DNA from 4 places in the Ensifer sp. ENS02 genome. Region 2 is predicted to be linked to each of the others. Evidence: predicted binding sites of a transcription regulator. Region 2 holds the regulator's gene; each other region holds the start of a gene.

What was found. The regulator LexA, encoded in region 2, represses DNA repair genes until DNA is damaged. The targets are predictions, from matches to a motif close to TGTTCNNNNTGTGTTCNG.
Region 1: a site for LexA is predicted at 2,403-2,420, ahead of parE (DNA topoisomerase IV subunit B). Genes of this name have one in related genera too.
Region 3: a site for LexA is predicted at 2,399-2,416, ahead of IB262_RS10200 (ATP-dependent helicase). Genes of this name have one in related genera too.
Region 4: a site for LexA is predicted at 2,607-2,624, ahead of IB262_RS09080 (DNA recombination protein RmuC). Genes of this name have one in related genera too.

The regions. Positions count from the first base shown of each region.
Region 1 covers NZ_JACVAO010000009.1:80,808-85,375, forward strand. Annotated here, with positions in the region: gene IB262_RS19985 (GNAT family N-acetyltransferase) at 1-123, shown strand, start outside; gene parE (DNA topoisomerase IV subunit B) at 223-2,283, opposite strand; gene IB262_RS19995 (alpha/beta fold hydrolase) at 2,496-3,416, shown strand; gene IB262_RS20000 (UbiA family prenyltransferase) at 3,647-4,568, shown strand, end outside.
Region 2 covers NZ_JACVAO010000009.1:320,111-324,678, forward strand. Annotated here, with positions in the region: gene IB262_RS21140 (thermonuclease family protein) at 125-859, shown strand; tRNA gene IB262_RS21145 (tRNA-Cys) at 1,012-1,085, shown strand; gene IB262_RS21150 (hypothetical protein) at 1,295-1,627, shown strand; gene lexA (transcriptional repressor LexA) at 1,716-2,438, opposite strand; gene IB262_RS21160 (hypothetical protein) at 2,675-2,971, opposite strand; gene IB262_RS21165 (hypothetical protein) at 3,310-3,927, shown strand; gene IB262_RS21170 (hypothetical protein) at 4,055-4,568, shown strand, end outside.
Region 3 covers NZ_JACVAO010000004.1:121,746-126,313, reverse strand. Annotated here, with positions in the region: gene IB262_RS10205 (hypothetical protein) at 1-165, shown strand, start outside; gene IB262_RS10200 (ATP-dependent helicase) at 264-2,333, opposite strand; gene IB262_RS10195 (hypothetical protein) at 2,709-2,888, shown strand; gene IB262_RS10190 (hypothetical protein) at 3,095-3,409, opposite strand; gene cysG (siroheme synthase CysG) at 3,403-4,568, opposite strand, start outside.
Region 4 covers NZ_JACVAO010000003.1:361,627-366,194, reverse strand. Annotated here, with positions in the region: gene IB262_RS09100 (hypothetical protein) at 1-128, shown strand, start outside; gene truA (tRNA pseudouridine(38-40) synthase TruA) at 139-882, opposite strand; gene fmt (methionyl-tRNA formyltransferase) at 882-1,817, opposite strand; gene def (peptide deformylase) at 1,981-2,505, opposite strand; gene IB262_RS09080 (DNA recombination protein RmuC) at 2,657-3,850, shown strand; gene IB262_RS09075 (ribokinase) at 3,903-4,568, shown strand, end outside.

The DNA of each region.
Region 1 (4,568 bases), 240 kb from region 2:
ATCTATCAGCCCGAAGCGATCGGCCTTTACAAGGCGGCCGGCTACGTCGAGTGCCCGCCGTTCGGGGAGTATCAGCCGGATCCGCTGAGCCTCTTCATGGAGAAGCCCGTTCACGTTGCGTAAGCTCGAGCAGCCTTCAAACCCTGAATACAGAAACGGCGGCCTGTGAGCCGCCGTTTCTGTATGGATTATTGTGATCCTGCTTGCCGGCAGAAAGCCGGCTCAGATGTCCAGGTTGTCCGCAAAGACAGCGCGCTCCTGGATGAAGCGGAAGCGGGCATCCGCCTTCGTGCCCATCAGGTTGTCGACCGCTTCGCGCGTGCCCTCGAAATCGACATCGTCGATCTCGACCTTGAGCAGCGTGCGGAATTTCGGATCCATCGTCGTTTCCTTGAGCTGCGCCGGCAGCATCTCGCCGAGACCTTTGAAGCGGCCGATCTCGACCTTGCCGCGACCGGCAAACTCGGTGCGCATCAGCTCCTCGCGGTGCGCGTCATCCCGTGCATAGAGCGTCCTTGCGCCCTGGCTGATGCGATAGAGCGGCGGCACGGCGAGATAGAGGTGACCGCCGCGGATCAGTTCGGGCATCTCCTGGTAGAAGAAGGTGATCAGCAGCGAGGCGATATGCGCGCCGTCGACGTCGGCGTCGGTCATGACGACGATGCGCTCGTAGCGCAGATCCTCTTCCCGGTACTTGCTGCGGGTGCCGCAGCCAAGCGCCTGGATGAGGTCGGCAATCTGCTGGTTGGCGCCGAGCTTTTCGCGACCGGCGCTCGCCACGTTGAGGATCTTGCCGCGCAAGGGCAGGATCGCCTGGTTGGCGCGGTTGCGCGCCTGCTTCGCCGAGCCGCCTGCTGAGTCCCCTTCGACGATGAAGAGTTCGGCGCCTTCAGCGGTGTTCTGCGAGCAGTCGGCAAGCTTGCCGGGCAGGCGCAGCTTGCGCACGGCCGTCTTGCGGTTGACTTCCTTTTCCTTGCGCCGGCGCACGCGCTCCTCGGCGCGCTCGACCACCCAGTCGAGCAGCTTGTCGGCCTCGGCCGGATTGTCGGTAAGGTAATGGTCGAAGGGATCGCGCAGCGCATTTTCGACGATGCGTTGTGCTTCGACTGTCGCTAGCTTGTCCTTGGTCTGGCCGACGAATTCCGGTTCGCGGATGAACACGGACAGCATTCCGGCGGCCGAGATCATCACGTCATCGGTGGTGATGAGCGCTGCACGCTTGTTCTGCTTCAGCTCGGCATAGTTCTTCAGTCCCTTGGTCAGCGCGATGCGGAAGCCCGCCTCGTGTGTACCACCCTCAGGCGTCGGAATGGTGTTGCAGTAGGAATGAACCTGCTGGTCGCCGCCATACCAGGTGACCGCCCATTCGAGCGAACCGTGACCGTTGGCCTTCTCCGATTTGCCGGCGAAGATCTCGCGGGTAACGGTGAATTCCTTGCCGAGCGTCGCCGCCAGGTAGTCCTTCAGGCCGCCCGGGAAGTGGAAGACGGCCTTGTCCGGGATCTCCGAACCTTCCTGCAGCAATGACGGATCGCAGGACCAGCGGATCTCGACGCCACCGAAGAGATAGGCTTTCGAGCGCGCCATGCGGAAAAGCCGGCCGGGCTCGAAATGCGCATGCGGTCCGAAAATATCCGGGTCCGGATGGAAGCGGACGCGCGTGCCGCGGCGATTGTGCACGTCGCCGAGTTCCTCGAGCCCGCCCTGCGGAATGCCGCGGGAGAAGCGCTGGCGATAGAGCTTGCGATTGCGGGCGACCTCGACTTCGAGCGCGTCGGAGAGCGCGTTGACGACGGAAACGCCGACGCCGTGCAGGCCGCCCGAGGTCTCGTAGGCCTTGCCATCGAACTTGCCGCCGGCATGGAGCACCGTCATGACGACTTCGAGCGTCGACTTGCCGGGGAATTTCGGATGGTTTTCGACCGGGATGCCGCGGCCGTTGTCGGTGACTGTCAGGAACCCGTCCGCGTCGAGATGGACCTCGATGAAGTTCGCATGGCCGGCGACCGCTTCGTCCATCGAGTTGTCGATGACTTCGGCAAAGAGATGGTGCAGCGCCTTCTCGTCGGTGCCGCCGATATACATGCCCGGGCGACGACGGACCGGCTCAAGGCCCTCGAGCACCTCGATCGCCGACGCATCGTAATCGCTGCCATCGCTGCCTTTCGGGGCAGGGCGCGGCTCTTCGCGCGCGATGGGGGCTGCAGCCACGGCCGGCTTGGCGCTCGGCTGTACGGCCTTCGGTTGCTCGGGCATTGAGAAGAGGTCGCTGTTGTCGTCCATGGGGCCGTTCGGATCGTTCCTGTCGTTCGGGAATGCCAGAGGCCATAGCAAGCCCCAGGCTCTGCCGCCATCCCCCGGCGGTCGAATCACCTGAATTCTGCCAGACTCTCACAGGATACGCGAACAAAAGGAGAATTTCTGGCGCCGGCCGCCGATGATTTTTCGCACGAACGGCCGTGTTTCGGGCCAAGTGTTGCTTTGCGGTGCGGCCAATGGCAAGGCTTGCGGCGAAAGAGGGAGCCCGTCATTTGGCCGTGTCCACAGTTGTTTTTCCGTTTCGTGCCTGCCTGTTCGCCCTGGCCTTGGCAATTGCCGCCTCGCCGGCAGAGGCGCAGACGCTCAAGCCCTACAAGGACGATCTGTTCTCCTATGCCAAGGTGCTCGACCAGGAGGATGGTGGTGACGACCTGACGGTCGACTACCAGGAACTGCGGGATATCAACGAACGCGACGAAATCCCGGAACGCCGGGTGAAGCGCGCCTATGTGTCGCTTGGCGTGAAGAACGAGCAGGTCAATGAAACGCTCGATATTGGTGGCCGCGCGCTCGACGTGACCCGTGTCGGCCCCGATCGCAGCGCCGGCTTCTCGGTCATCTTCATCCATGGCCGCGGCGGCGACCGTCGGCTCGGTGCCAACGACTTTTCCTTCGGTGGAAACTTCAACCGGCTGAAGAACCTCGCCGCCGCAAATGGCGGCGTCTATTACGCCCCGAGCGTCCGGTCCTTCGATACGGCAGGTGCCGCCGATATCGCGGGCCTGGTTCGATACGCGTCCGAACGTTCCGGAGGCCGTCCGGTCGTGCTCGCCTGCGCCTCGATGGGAAGCTTCATCTGCTGGGGTGTCGCGCGCGACGCCTCCGCCGTCGCAGCACTCTCCGGCATGATGGTCATGGGCGGCGTCAGTGATCCGGACTTCACGAAAAGTGCCGCCTACAAGGCGAAGCTGCCGATGTTCTTCAGCCATGGCAGCCGTGACAGCGTCTATCCCGCGGAAGGCCAGAAGGCGCTCTATCGCTCTCTCAAGGCCAAGGGCTATCCGACGCGCTTCGTGCTTTTCGAAACCGGCTCGCACGGAACGCCGGTGCGCATGACCGACTGGCGCGATGCGCTGAACTGGATCGGCAACCGCTAATGCATGTCGCGCAAAAGTGTGCAGCGGTTTTGCGGCAGCGACATGCATCAAAACAAGAGCCTAAGGCCTGGTGCGTGAAGCTTCGTTCACGCGACAGGCGATAGGCGTCACCTTGCTGCTGCGGATTTGTTAACCAGCCCGCCAATTTGCGAGCGAAACAAAGGCCTGCGTTTCCACTCTGGAAAGTTGAAGTCCTGATGATACCGGCAACTATGGCTGGGATGGACTTCATGGACGCGCGCACCGAGACACGGCACATTCCGCTGTGTGTGGATCTTGACGGCACTTTGCTGGCCGCCGACACCCTGTGGGAAGGGGCGGCGATCATCCTGCTGCGCAATCCGCTGATGCTGTTTCCGATGCTGGGCTGGCTGGCAAAAGGTAAGGCACGCCTGAAGCACGAAGTGGCCCTTAGATCCGGCCGCCGTGCGGAAGACTGGCCTTATCGGCAGGCCGTCATCGACCGGCTCATGGAGGAAAAGAAGAGCGGGCGAGAACTCGTGCTCGTGACCGGCGCAGCACCGTCCGTTGCAAACGACATTGCCGCCCATGTCGGCATGTTCTCCTCGGTCATGCATTCGACCGACGCGCTCAACCTGACGAGCAGCAACAAGCGCCGGGCGCTGGTAGAGCGGTACGGCGACGGCGCCTTCGACTACATGGGCAACAGCCGTGACGATATCGCCGTCTTTGAGGTGGCACGCCGCGCGATCGTGGTCTCGCCCGATGCGGCCGCGGAAAGATGGCGTCGCAACCATGATGCCGAACGGCTCGATACCGGCAAGGTCAGCGCGCTTGCGCCGCTGAAGTCGATCCGCGTGCATCAATGGGCGAAGAACGTGCTCATCGGCGTGCCGATGATCCTCAACCACGAGGTGCTGCACTTCGATGCGATCGTCAGCGTCATCATCGCCTTCTTTGCCTTCAGCTTCCTCGCATCCGCCGTCTACGTCATCAACGATCTTTCGGACCTTGCCAACGATCGCCGCCATGCGAAGAAACGTTACCGGCCGCTCGCGAGCGGCCAGATGTCCGTGCCGACAGCGCTGGTGCTTGCAGGCTGCCTCATCATCGCGTCCGTGGCGCTGACCCTTCTGTTGCCCTGGAAGTTTGCCGGGGTGCTCGCCTTCTACGCCTGCGCGACGACGGCCT
Region 2 (4,568 bases):
AGGGCCGTGGCCGCGCAGGCGAATGACCGGTTCCTCGCGGTCTTCCCCTCTGTTGGGGTGCCCTCGAAAACTTTTCGGCAACCCATCAAACGCATAATGCGGTCTCGAATCAGGATGGGAACCGATGGCCAAAGCCACTACGAAACGTCGACGCCGCAGTTCGGGCCGAAGCACCAGCAAACAGGGCGGCATGGCGCCGTGGTATCTGGCCGCAGCGCTCACCCTTGGCGGCGTCATGGTCTACGACCATCGCGCCGAGTTGCGGCACTGGCCGGTGGTTTCCGATGTCATGGCCTTTGCATCGCGATCGGAAACGAAGCCGAAGCCTCAGCGCGCGGTTCCTGAAGCGCAGGAGCGCGTTGCCCAGCAGGCGGATAGGCACAAACCGAATCCGAAGCCCAACCCGGCGACGAAGGTTGCCCTGGCCGCCCCGGTGCCGTCGGTGAATGTCGGCGTCACGCCGCCAACCCCTCTCGTGCGGCCGAATGAAGAGGTGAAGACGGCATCCATCCGTACCGATCAGTTCTATTTTTGCGGCATTCGCAACGACAACTGCGTGATCGATGGCGCGACCTTCGTCTTCCATGGCGAGACGATCCACGTCGCCGATGTCGATGCGCCGCGAATCCGCCAGGCAAGCTGCGACAAGGAGCGTTCGCGCGGCTTCTACGCCAAGCAGCGCCTGCGCGAATTGCTGAATGCAGGCGACTTCAGGCTGATCTCGGCGGGAGGGCGATCAGATGCCAAGGCCGGCGAGAAACTGCGCCTGGTCACCCGCGGTGACCAATCTCTTGGACGTGTACTCGTTTCCGAGGGGCTCGTGCGGCCGTGGGAAGGGCGCCCGACGCCCTGGTGCTGAGATCAGCTGGGAGACGATCGGCGGACATCGTCGATCGTTCTGTGGAAAGTATCCGTCCTGCAAATCGACGGCGCGTTTTTCAGAAAATGCCTCTTGCGGTTTTTCTGCAATCATTCTAAATCCGCGCCAACGCTTGGTTATCCGAGCTGTGAGGCCTCGTGGCGGAGTGGTGACGCAGAGGACTGCAAATCCTTGTACCCCGGTTCAATTCCGGGCGAGGCCTCCAAAAATCTCACCTCGTTAAGTTTGGTTTGACGTTCTGCCTTAGGGCAGCGCGGTAATATTCGCGACCCCACGTCCGCGCAAGCCACGTCTCCTATGCCTCCGTCGGATCTTATCGCTTCGGTGAATTCGGTAGAGGGGGAACGATGACTCCGCTGAGATCAACCGCATCGGTAGCGTCCGTCAACATTAAGAACGGAGGCAATGGCATCAATGAAAAAGAGACTGATCCTGACGGCGTTGGCGTGTTTTGCTGCGACCGCTATTGAGGCGCGCGCGGACGACCTGGTTTTCCAGCTGAAGAACAACACCGGCGCGGTACTGACGAATTTCTATACGTCGCCGGTCGGCGTCAATGAATGGGAAGACGATGTTTTCGGTCGGCAGGTCCTGAACCCCGGCGAGAGCATGGAGATCACCATTGCCGACGGGCGGGACGTCTGCAAATACGACATGCGATTCGAGTTCGAGGAAGGCTCGGCCCTCGATACGACCGAGGACACGCAGGATCTCTGCGAACTCGGCGAATACACGATCCACGAATAAGCGATCTGGATTTCAGGTCGCCTTAAATGGAAAGAGCCTCGCCACTTTCAGTGGCGAGGCTCTTTTGATTCGGCGTTCTGCCTGGAATTCAATGGTAGCGGCGGATCAGCCCGACGAGCTTGCCCTGGATCTTCACGCGATCCGGTCCGAAAATGCGCGTCTCGTAGGCGGGGTTGGCCGCTTCGAGCGCAATCGACGCGCCCTTGCGACGGAAGCGCTTCAGCGTCGCTTCCTCGTCGTCCACGAGCGCCACGATGATGTCGCCGGGATTGGCCGAGTTGCCGTTGCGGATGATCACCGTGTCGCCGTCGAAGATGCCGGCCTCGATCATCGAATCACCCTTTACTTCGAGGGCGTAATGCTCGCCGCTGCCGATCATGTCGAGCGGGACGGTAATGTCATGAGTGTTGTTCTGGATCGCCGAGATCGGCACGCCGGCAGCGATGCGCCCCATCACCGGGACGGAAACAGACGTGCTTTCGGCGACCGGCGCCGGCTTCGGCGTGGCAGGAGCGGCGGCCGGCGGCTTTCCGAGGCTGCCCTCGATCACGCTCGGCGAGAAGCCTCTGCGCGGCTGTTGCTGGCCGGCGGCGTAGGCTTCCGGAAGCTTGATGACTTCGAGCGCGCGCGCCCGGTTCGGCAACCGGCGAATGAACCCGCGTTCTTCGAGCGCCGTGATCAAACGGTGAATGCCGGACTTCGACGCCAGGTCGAGCGCATCCTTCATTTCATCGAAAGACGGCGGTACGCCCGACTCCTTCATGCGTTCGTGGATGAACAGAAGCAATTCCTGTTGCTTGCGGGTCAGCATGGCACGTCGCTCCAGAGGCGTGAAACAAATCAAGAACAGACACTATCTGTTCCATATGTGTTCCGCAAGTGCCTAAAATTCCGTGAATTCAGGCAATTGGCTGCTTCTGTGGGGGGCGATTGGTCACTTTTGCGGGAGCGGGGCGGTTTTCGGCGACGGTTGCGTCCCAAAACAGCGCCGGGCAGGCCGGTCGCGCGCGTGATTCGAACGAATCGCGGCTCTCTTCGCGGAGAGACTTAAGTCGCTTGCGAGGCCGAGCAGGCGTCTTCGAACTCCTTCACCGTTTCGGCGCTGTTGTCTTCCGGAAGCACTGCGTCGGCCGCATCGGTCGCAACGGGCGTATCGCCGTCATAAACGAAGGACTGGATGTAGAACGCGAGCGCGCCCTTCCAAACATTGCGTCCATCGATCTGATGGCACGGCACGGCCCGTTCGAAATCGGTCTGGAGTTCATCCACCGTCGCGGCACTGAGCTTGACGTCAGGCATATTGGGCGATGCGACTATCGAAGCGAGAAGCAGGGCGGCAAGCACGGTGATCGTCCACTTGATGAAGGGGTGGGACTACGGGGTGGTAAACGATGTGAACCGCGCTTTCGTTCCGAAGTCCAGCAAGCATGGCGATCACTCTGCCTTGTTCAACAGCTCTTTGCCCGCAGGCTGTGGCTGATTTGCGCCAGCCGCTCCATCTCAACCTCGTCTCGGCCGTTCTTTATGGACCGGCGCGGAGAATGCATCGGAGCTGCCAGCTTTCGCATCGGGCCTGGGGCGCGCAAAAATCCCTGCGGGGAAGGGCCTTCACCGTCTCGACAGGCCTCTAAAAAAAGATAACTTTGCGTGGAAAGTGGGGTGGTTGCATGCATAGATTGTCGTTGGTGGTGCTCGGCCTGTTGCTCACGGCTGGAGCGGCGTCTGCTGAAGAAGGGCGTTCGAATATCTGGAAACGGATCAACGCCTGGACGGTGGGATCCGATCCTTCCCTGGGAGGCTCGTGTTACGCGGCGACGAGCTATGACGCCGGCGCTATCCTTCGTATCGGCTTTTATCCGCGGGGATCGACGAACCTGGCGTTTCTTTCGATCGGCAATGCCGAATGGAAATCCATCGAGCCGCAGCGGGAATACGATGTTGCCTTGCAGCTCGACCGTGGTCGTCAGTGGCCGGCCGTTGCGTTCGGTGTTGATCTGACCGGAGCCAAGGCCCTTGTCGTCAACTTTTCCAACACCGACTTCTTTACCGAATTCGTTCGCAAAAACACCTTGGCGCTGGCCTTCGAGGGGCGCGTCGTCGCGAGCCTCAGCCTGCGTGATTCGATGAAGGCGGTAAGCGAGATGTTCAAGTGCCAGGAGGCGGTGAGCGCCTTGATCCCGAATGGCGGTCAGGGAGCGGCGAACGATCCCTTTGCGGGCGCCGGTGGCAATGCGCCGAACAACGATCCCTTTGCCGGCGGCGGCCAGACCAAGTCGTCGAAAGATCCTTTCGCCATGTGATGGGCGCGTCCGCTTGCCGCAGAGAGGTGAATATTCCTAAAATATTGCCTGGGATCGGCTAGGCACCCTCGACAGTGACGGGGGGACCTATCAAAATGCGGGCAAACGGGGGTTTTGCATGCGTAGATTGCTGGTCGGATTGGTAAGCTGTCTGATCGCCGCGGGATCGGCCGCGGCTGAGGAGTCCGAAATCATCAAGTGGAAGGATGTCGACGGCTGGACCGTTGCATCCGACACCTCGATGGAGGGCTCCTGCTTCATCTCGTCGGTATTCGACGGCGGGGTCACCTTGCGCCTTGGGTTCTATCCCAAGGGCTCCGAGTCGCCGCTCTATATGAGCTTCGCCAGCGACGACTGGAGGTCGCTCGAGGTCGGCAAAGAGTACGACCTGACCTTCCGCTTCGACAAGACCGATCCCTGGAGCGCCTCGGCGACCGCCGCCGGTGATGCGAGCGGAAAGTTTCTGTTCGTGAACGTCACCGACGCCGAGTTCCTGACGGGCTTCGTGCGCAAGCGGGCCTTGGCCATCGCGTTTGAAGATCGCGTCATCGCAAATCTCAGCCTGCGCGGCACCGGCCCGGCGGCCGACGAGCTGATGAAATGCCAGCGGGCGGTCGACGAGATCATCGCCGACGAGGGCC
Region 3 (4,568 bases), on a different contig from region 2:
GACGACAACAACATCATCAAATTTGAACGACCAAAGCCGAAAAAGGAGGCGAAGCCGGCCAGCCCTGTGCCGCGGAAGGCGTTGATTTGGCTGGCACTGATAGCCGCCTTGGTTGCGGTGTGGTCGTACTATCAGTTTATCGCGCCGCCGAGCTTGCCAGGCTAACAACGCTACAGACCGGCGGTTGGCGAGCGGCACGCGCTCCTCGCTTGGTCTGTCTGCAGACACGAGCGCACAATTCGCGAGCTCGCCACCGCCTTCGCTCACTTCCACATGGAGCGCATGCGGGCGCCGACGTCGATGCGGATCTGCTTGGCGCTTCGCTCGCTGGCGCTTGCCGAGATCTTCGGCCAGCTCGTCGTCTCGAAAAACTGAAGCAATGTCGCCGGGATGAAGCGGGTTCGCGAGGCGTAGACATGCCGGTCGCCCTGGGCGTTCTGGCCGTGGGTGAAGAAGCGCTGCGGCGTCACCAGGGAGAGATGATCGCGTGCCCGTGTCATGCCGACATAGAGCAGCCGCCGCTCCTCTTCGAGTTCGGCAGTTGTACCCACGCCGAGATCGGACGGAATGCAGCCGTCGACGACGTTGAGCATGAAGACCGAGCGCCATTCCTGGCCCTTCGCCGAATGGATGGTCGACAGGATCAGATAGTCCTCGTCGAGCAGCGGCACGCCCGCCTGGTCGCTCGTGGCATCGGGCGGGTCAAGGGTCAGCTCGGTCAGGAAACGTTCGCGGTTCTGGTAGCCGCCGGCAATCTGCTCGAGCTGCAGCAGGTCGGCCTTGCGCGTGTCGGCGTCTTCATGGATCCGGTCAAGATGGGGCTCATACCAGGCGCGCGCAGCGCCAATCTCCTGCGGCCATCCAGGCTCGGCCCGTCGCAGACCGGACACCAGGTCGACGAAGCCGGTCCAGTTCTCGCCGGTCTTGGCGGGAGGCGGGATCTCAGCAAGAGCCGCGAGTGGTTCCGGATCGGCGGCGATCGCATCGAGGATCTTTCCAGCGGTCTGTGGGCCAATACCGGGCAGCATCTGCAGCAACCGGAAACCTGCGACGCGATCACGCGGGTTCTGCGCGAAGCGCAGGACTGCGAGCAGGTCCTTCACATGGGCGCTGTCGAGAAACTTCAGGCCACCGAATTTCACGAACGGAATGTTGCGGCGGGTGAGTTCGACTTCGAGCGTTCCGCTGTGATTGGACGAGCGAAAAAGCACCGCCTGCTGCTTCAAGGCGATACCGATCTCGCGGCCAGCGAGAACCTGCTCCACGATGTAGGCGGCCTGATCCGCTTCGTCCTTGACGGCGACGAGCAACGGGCGCTGCTCCGATTGCCTGTCCGTCCAGAGGTTCTTGGTAAATCGCTCCCGCGCCAGGCCGATCACGCCGTTCGCAGCGGCGAGGATCGGCTGCGTCGAGCGGTAGTTCCGGTCGAGGGTGATGACGTCGGCAGGCTCGGGCGAAAAGGCGTTCGGGAAATCGAGAATATTGCGAACCGTCGCAGCCCTGAAAGAATAGATCGACTGGGCGTCGTCGCCAACGACCGTCAATCCGTGGCCGCCCGGTCTGAGCGACATCAGGATCGACGCCTGCAGCCTGTTGGTGTCCTGATACTCGTCGACAAGAACATGATCGAAGCGTCCGCCGATATCTTCGGCAAGCTCCGGATCGGAAACCATCTGCGCCCAGTAGAGCAGGAGATCGTCATAATCGAGCACGTTCTGCGCCTGTTTGGCATCGACGTAAGCCGCAAACAGCGCCTTGAGCTGTTCGTCCCAGCCGGTGACCCAGGGATAGGCCGACTTCAATACGTCGCCAATCGAGCTTTCAGAGTTCACGACGCGCGAATAGATCGAAAGGCACGTTCCCTTTGTCGGGAAGCGGCTTTCCGTCTTCGAGAAGCCGAGCTCGTGGCGCACGAGGTTCATCAAATCGGCGCTGTCCTCCCGGTCGTGGATCGTAAAATCCGGGCCGAGACCGATTTGTTCGGCGTAGATGCGCAGGATCCGGGCGCCGATGCCATGGAAGGTGCCGGCCCAGGAGAGCGCGTCCGTCATGACTGCAGCGTTGTCGCCAAGGACCTGGCGGCAGATGCGCGCGACCCGGCGGGTCATCTCGGCTGCTGCGCGTCGAGAAAAGGTCATCAGCAGAATGCGGCGCGGATCGGCACCGTTGACGATGAGATGCGCGACGCGGTGGGCGAGCGTATTCGTCTTGCCGGAGCCGGCACCGGCGATGATGAGAAGCGGGCCGCCGACCTGTCCTTCCGGCAAGCCGATACCGTGCTCGACCGCCTCACGCTGGCGGTCATTGAGTTTTTCGAGATAGGCGGCGCTCATGCGTTCCCGTTCGTTTTCGTCGCACTCAGTCACTGCCCGCATCGATTTGCATCCAAGAGTCGGGCAGGAACAAAGAAAGAACTAGCAATTTAGCATCCAGATGAAAACCCTGACGTCGCCGAGTTTTCGCTCCTGCAACGTCGGAATGTCACTCTTCCAAGGTTTTGATGACCTGCGAGATCGCCGATAGGCTTGATTGCTGCAGGTAAGGCCAATCGGCCGTGGATCGAGATCTGTCGCGGGTGATCGCCGGCTTATCGATCGGCCTATACCTATGGCTGTGCGCCGCACGAAGAACGCGCGACGGCTTGTGGCCTTATATAGTAGATTAGAAATATGCTCCGCTCCTGCGTCCACTCGAAAGAGGAAGAGCACATGGACGAACGGAGCGTTGAAAATACCTGCGAGGCCACCGGCTCGACCGCCGAATTGCAGGAGATTGCGCGCAAGCTGGCGTCGCTCGCCCAAGAGATCAGGTCAATTGCAGCGACCCCGCTCGGCGAGACGGTCGTACTCGACGAAAGCGGCGATGGATCGGAAACGGCAGTCGACTGATGTCGGCCGCGGGGCAGCGGCTTTACTTGTTCGGTACAGGCATTCATTCCTCAATTGGGAGATGGCCGTGATCTGCCTGCGCGCTTAGAACCAGCCTACGGTGGCGACCTTGGGATATTCGGGACGTCGATACGAGGCGACGCCTTCGAATATCCCTTGGCGCGTCAGCAGACGCTGGTGTCTGTTCAGGGGCAGCATTGAGCTCGTCACGCCACGACCGTCATCGTCATTTCGATGTAGGCGGCAAGGCACAGGGCTGAAGCCAAGATGCCCGGCGTTGAAGGCACGGCTTGCATTATTTTCGCGAAGAACATACCGCCGGCGATGAGCAATCCGCCGAAAAGCAGACCGTGTTCTGCAACAGCGAGGCCGATGGCGCAGAGGTTCACGGCACTCGCAACCATGGTGAGGGGCGCTGCGGCCAGCGCAGCGTTCGATTGAGCCAGGAAGATGAGCCTGAAACGCGGCCAGCTGAGGCCGATGGCGAGAACGATGAACACCAGGGAGATGCCCATCAGCATGCTCCTGCGAGAGTGGACTCGATCGATCCGGCCTGCTTGTCTCGGGCCGAAAACACGTCGCCGACAGCGATGAGGACCGGGTTGTCGTAGCCGATCTCCGCTATGCCCAAGGGGATTGTCGCGAGCGCGCCGCGCCAGCTGCGTTCCGTCGGACGGCTGACATCGCTCATGATCACGGCCGGTGTTTCAGGTGAACGGCCTTCGCCGATAAGCTTTTCGGCAATCAGCCCCGCCGTTCGGCCACCCATGTAAAAGACCGCCGTGCTGCGCGGATCGGCAATGCCTCCCCAGTCGACATCATCGGGCAGGCCGCCGTGGCGGGAATGACCGGTCACCAGCCGAAGCGACTGGGCATAGTCGCGATGGGTCAGCGACAGACCGAGACGGGAGGCCATGGCGCTTGCGGCAGTGATGCCGGGGATAACGTCGACGGAAATGTTCTCGCGGTCGAGATGGGCGATTTCCTCGCCGGCCCGGCCGAAAACCATGGGGTCGCCGGATTTCAGCCGCACCACGCGTTTCCCAGCCTTGGCGAGCTTGACCATCATGGCGTTGATGTCTTCCTGCCGGCAGCTTTCGCGGCCGCCGCGCTTTCCGACGAGCATGCGCTTTGCCTCCCGCCGGGCGAGTTCGAGCACGTCTGAAGAAACGAGGTCGTCGAAAAGGATGACATCGGCCGCTTGCAGCGCGCGCACGGCCTTCAGCGTCAGGAGTTCGGCATCGCCCGGTCCCGCGCCGACCAAAGTCACGTGACCGATGGCGGGGGCTCCCGCGAGCCTTTCGGCATCAGCAAAAAGCACCCCGCCTACGCCCTCCTCCGGCGTATCCATGGTCGAAAAGACGCGATCGGCAAAACGTTCCCAGAAGAGGCGGCGCCGGGGACCGGGTTCGATCCGGCGGTTCACCGCTCCACGAAGAGACTGGGCCAGCGCTGCCCAGGCCTTCAGGCTTTTCGGCAGCAGCGTCTCGATCTTGCGGCGGATCGTCTGGGCGAGGATCGGGGCGGCGCCATCGGTCGAGATTGCAACGATGACGGGCGAGCGGTTGACGATCGAGCCGAACTGGAACTCGCAGAAGTCCGGCTGGTCGATGACGTTGACCGGAACGCCCGCCGCGCGGGCGGCGGCGAAGAATGCCCGCGCCTCCGCCTGGTCCTCGC
Region 4 (4,568 bases), on a different contig from region 2:
GGCTCTTGCGCATGGTGACCGGCAACCAGACGCTGCTTGCCTCGGCGCTGACGGCACTGTTCCTGTTGCCGTCGATGATGATCGGCGATCTCTTGCAGCGCTTCTTCGGTCTGATCCCGACAAGCTAGGACTTCAGGATCAGTAATCCACCTGAAGGAAATAAAGCCCATCGGGCGGCGCCACGGGGCCGCAGGCCTTGCGGTTGCGGGCCTCGAGCGCTGCCTGCAGATCATCCGGCGTCCACTTGCCTTCGCCCACCAGCTTCAGCGAGCCGGCGAAGGAGCGGATCTGGTTGTGCAGGAAGCTCTGCGCCGTTGCGCGGATCTCGATGACGCCGGCGACAAGCGCGACGTCCAGCCGATCGAGCGTGCGCACCGGGCTCGCCGCCTGGCAATGGGCGGAGCGGAAGGTGGTGAAGTCATGATGGCCGACGAGGCGCTGGGCGCCTGCATGCATGGCTTCATGGTCGAGCGGCTTCGGCACCCACCAGGCGCGCCGGGCTTCAAGCGCCAGCGGCGCGGGCCGCGAGATAATGCGGTAGAGATAGTGGCGGCGCAGCGCCGAGAAGCGCGCGTCGAATTCCTCGGACACTTCCTCGGCCTCGAGGATCGCCACCCGCTCGCCCGCAAGCCCCAGATGGGCATTTAGCGCGTTGCGCAGCGTGTAGGGCTTCCACGGACGCGTGAGATCCGCATGCATCACCTGGCCACTGGCGTGCACACCGGAATCGGTGCGGCCGGCGCCGCGGATCGACACGGTCTCTCCGGTCAGCGACAGGATCGCCTTTTCGATCGCCCCTTGCACGGACTCGCCGTTGTCCTGCCGCTGCCAGCCGACATAGTCCGAGCCGTCATATTCGACGGTCAGCTTGAACCGCGGCATCAGCCGACCCTCGTGCCGGGCACAACCGGCGTTCCGCGCAGGAAGTCGGCCGCACCCAACGCCTTGCCGCCGGCGCGCTGCAGGCGGGTGAGCCGAACGGCGCCCTCGGCGCAGGCAATCGTCAGATTATCGTCGAGCACCGTGCCGGCCTCGGCCTCGCCGGAAGCGGGCTCCGAGTTCAGAACCTTGATGCGCTCCGGCCTGCCGGCGATCTCAAGTTCGAACCAGGCGCCCGGAAATGGCGACAGGCCGCGGATATGGTCGTGGACCTCGCGGGCGGGACGGGCGAAATCGATGCGGGTTTCCGTTTTGCTGATCTTCTGGGCGTAGACGACGCCGTCCTCGGCCTGGACCGTCAGCGGCAGATCGTCGGCCTCGAGTTTTGCCATCGCTTCCCGCATCAGACTGGCGCCGACCTGCATCAGTCGGTCGTGTAGCTCGCCACCTGTCATCGTCTCGCCGATCTGGACCGTCTTGGTGAGGGCGACCGGGCCGGTATCGAGCCCCTTTTCCATCTTCATCACCATCATGCCGGTCTCATGATCGCCGGCCATGATCGCGCGCTGGATTGGGGCTGCACCGCGCCAGCGCGGCAGCAGCGAGGCGTGGCCGTTGTAGCAGCCGAGCTTGGTGCCGGTGAGGATGGCCTCAGGCAGAAGCAGGCCATAGGCGACGACGACGGCGACGTCGGCGTCGAAATCACGGAAGGTCTGGCGGTCCGCCTCGTCCTTGAAGTTGACTGGCGTCAGCACCGGAATGCCCAGAAGCTCGGCCGCCTGGTGCACCGGCGATTTCTGCAGATCGAGCCCGCGGCGGCCACCCGGCCGCGGTGGCTGGGTGTAGACGGCGACGATCTGATGACCGGCCTCGGCAAGTGCCGCCAGTGTCGGCACCGAAAATTCCGGTGTGCCCATGAAGATGATGCGAAGCGACAAGGCGGTAACTCCGTCCTTTCAGATCACTTCATGCGGGGAAACGGCGAAATGATCTCATTCTCTAAAAACAGGACAATTCCAGGAAAGCCGTTTCACGCTCTTCCTGGAATATTCAATGGGTTCCCGCCTTCAAAATTTCGCGTGATCTTCCGCGATCGAAGGCTCAGATCGCCTTTGCGCCGCGCGTCTTGGCAGCCTTGGTGAACTTGCGGATCACCATGTCGCGCTTGAGCTTGGAGATGTGGTCGATGAACAACACGCCGTTCAGGTGGTCGATCTCGTGCTGCAGGCAGGTGGCGAGCAGGCCTTCGGCCTCGATCGTCTGTTCCTTGCCGTCGCGGTCGAGGTGCTTGACGGTGATGACGGCGGGGCGCTCGACCTCGGCGTAGTAGTCCGGAATCGACAGGCAGCCTTCCTCGTAAACCGAATAGGTGTCGGACGAAGCGACGATCTCGGGGTTGATGAAGACAAGCGGCGTCTTCTCGTCGCCCTCTTTCGAAACGTCGAGCACCAGCATGCGCCTGGCGACGCCGACCTGGATCGCGGCAAGGCCGATGCCGGGGGCATCGTACATGGTTTCGAGCATGTCATCGGCCAGACGGCGGACGTCCGCGTCGACGGCTTCGATCGGCGTTGAAACCTGGCGAAGCACAGGATCGGGAAGGATGATAAGCGGCTTGATGGTCATGATGCTCCCATAGCCGATCTTTCCATCGACGCGCAAGGAAATTGCCTTGCCACCTGCGGCACCCGCTCGTCCCTCGTCGGGCGTTAACCGCCGCGCACATATGTTCTTGTTTTGATCTACACTTCGCGAGAGAATCTGTTAGGTTTGGCGCATGGAACCCGCGCCCCTTCCCTTCGCCCAACCGTTGTTTTTCATCGGCACCCTGCCGATTACCCTGGGCCATCTGGCGATTGCCGCCGGCCTTGTGCTGGCTGTTGCCGGCCTGATGGCGCTCTCGCGCCGGCGCAATCCCCGCGACGACGAGCGGCAGGAACAGATGGCAATGCTGCTGGCAGCACAGACGGAGATGCAAGGGCGGGTCGCGGCCATGGCCGAGGTGTTCGGCGCCCGGCAGGCGGAGCTCAACCAGACACTCAGCCAGCGCATCGACGGCATGACCCATCGCATCGGCGCCTCGATCAGCGAGCAGACCAAGGCGACACACGAGAACCTGCGCAGGCTGCAGGAGCGCCTCGCGGTCATCGACACGGCCCAGAACAACATCCAGTCTCTCGCCAAGGACATGGCCGGACTTCAGGCGATTCTATCGAACAAGCAGACGCGCGGCGCCTTCGGCCAGTCGCGCATGGAAGCGATTATCGCCGACGGGCTGCCGATGGGTGCCTTCGAATTCCAGGCGACGCTGTCGAACGGGGTGCGGCCCGACTGCACCATCCGCATGCCAAACGGCCAGCCGCCGCTGGTCATCGACGCCAAATTTCCGCTCGAAGCCTGGAACGCGATGCGGGATGCTCCGACCCCGGAGCGGCGCCAGCAGATCGCCCAACTCTTTCGCCGCGACATGGAAACGCACGTGCGCGACATCGCCGGCAAGTATCTGATCCCGGGCGAGACGCAGGACACCGCCTTCCTCTTCGTACCCTCGGAATCGATCTTTGCGGAGATCCACGAGCATTTCGAAGCGATCGTGCAAAAGGCGCATCGCCAGCGGATCGTCATCGTCTCGCCCTCCCTGCTGCTGTTGTCGATCCAGGTGATCCAGGCAATCCTCAAGGATGCGCGCATGCGCGAGCAGGCGCACCTGATCCAGGGCGAAGTCGCGCGGCTGATGGAGGATCTCGGCCGTCTCGACGAGCGCGTGCGCAAGCTGCAGGGCCATTTCGCCATGAGCCAGAAGGATGTCGAGGACATCCTCGTTTCCTCCAGCAAGCTCACCCGCCGCGGGGCCAAGATCGAGGCCCTAGAGCTGCAAGCGGAAGGCGGCACACGGGACGCGGACGAACCACGTGCCGCGGTCGACAATCGGGTCGGGCAATTGCGCCTGCGGGTGGTTGACGAGGACTGAGGCTGTCGGGCACTCTCCGGCCCAATTCGCAAAGCCGACAGGATAGTTTCACATGATTACTGTTTTTGGGTCCATCAACATGGATCTGATCGCCACCACCGCACGCCTTCCGAAGCCCGGCGAAACCGTCGCCGGCACCAGCTTCTCGACCGCCGCCGGCGGTAAGGGCGCAAACCAGGCGCTGGCCGCACGGCGTGCCGGCGCGACGGTGCAGATGGCAGGCGCGGTAGGAAAGGACAGCTTTGCTGACGGCGCGCTCGAGCTGTTGAAGGGTGCGGGCACCGACCTGTCGTTGACCAAGACGGTCAGCGAGCCGACCGGCACCGCCCATATCCTCGTCGGCGGTGACGGCGAAAATGTCATCGTCGTCGTCGCCAGCGCCAATGCGACGGTCGATGAAGCCGATGCGGTGAAGGCCGTCGACGGCATGAAGCCCAGCGATACCTTGATGCTGCAGCTCGAAATTCCGGCCGCTTCGGTCGAGAAGGCGCTCACCGCCGCCAAACAGAAGGGCGTGCGTTCGGTCATCAACATCGCGCCGCTGACACCGGACGCAGCCCGCCTCGGCCGCATGGCCGATATCGTCATTGCCAACGAAACCGAATTCGAGCTGCTGGCCGGCAAGAGCGGTATCGGGAGCACTGCGCGCGAAGAAGCGATGAAGGCGCTGCACGCGGAGACCGGCCAGACGGTCATCGTCACGCTTGGCGCCGAAGGC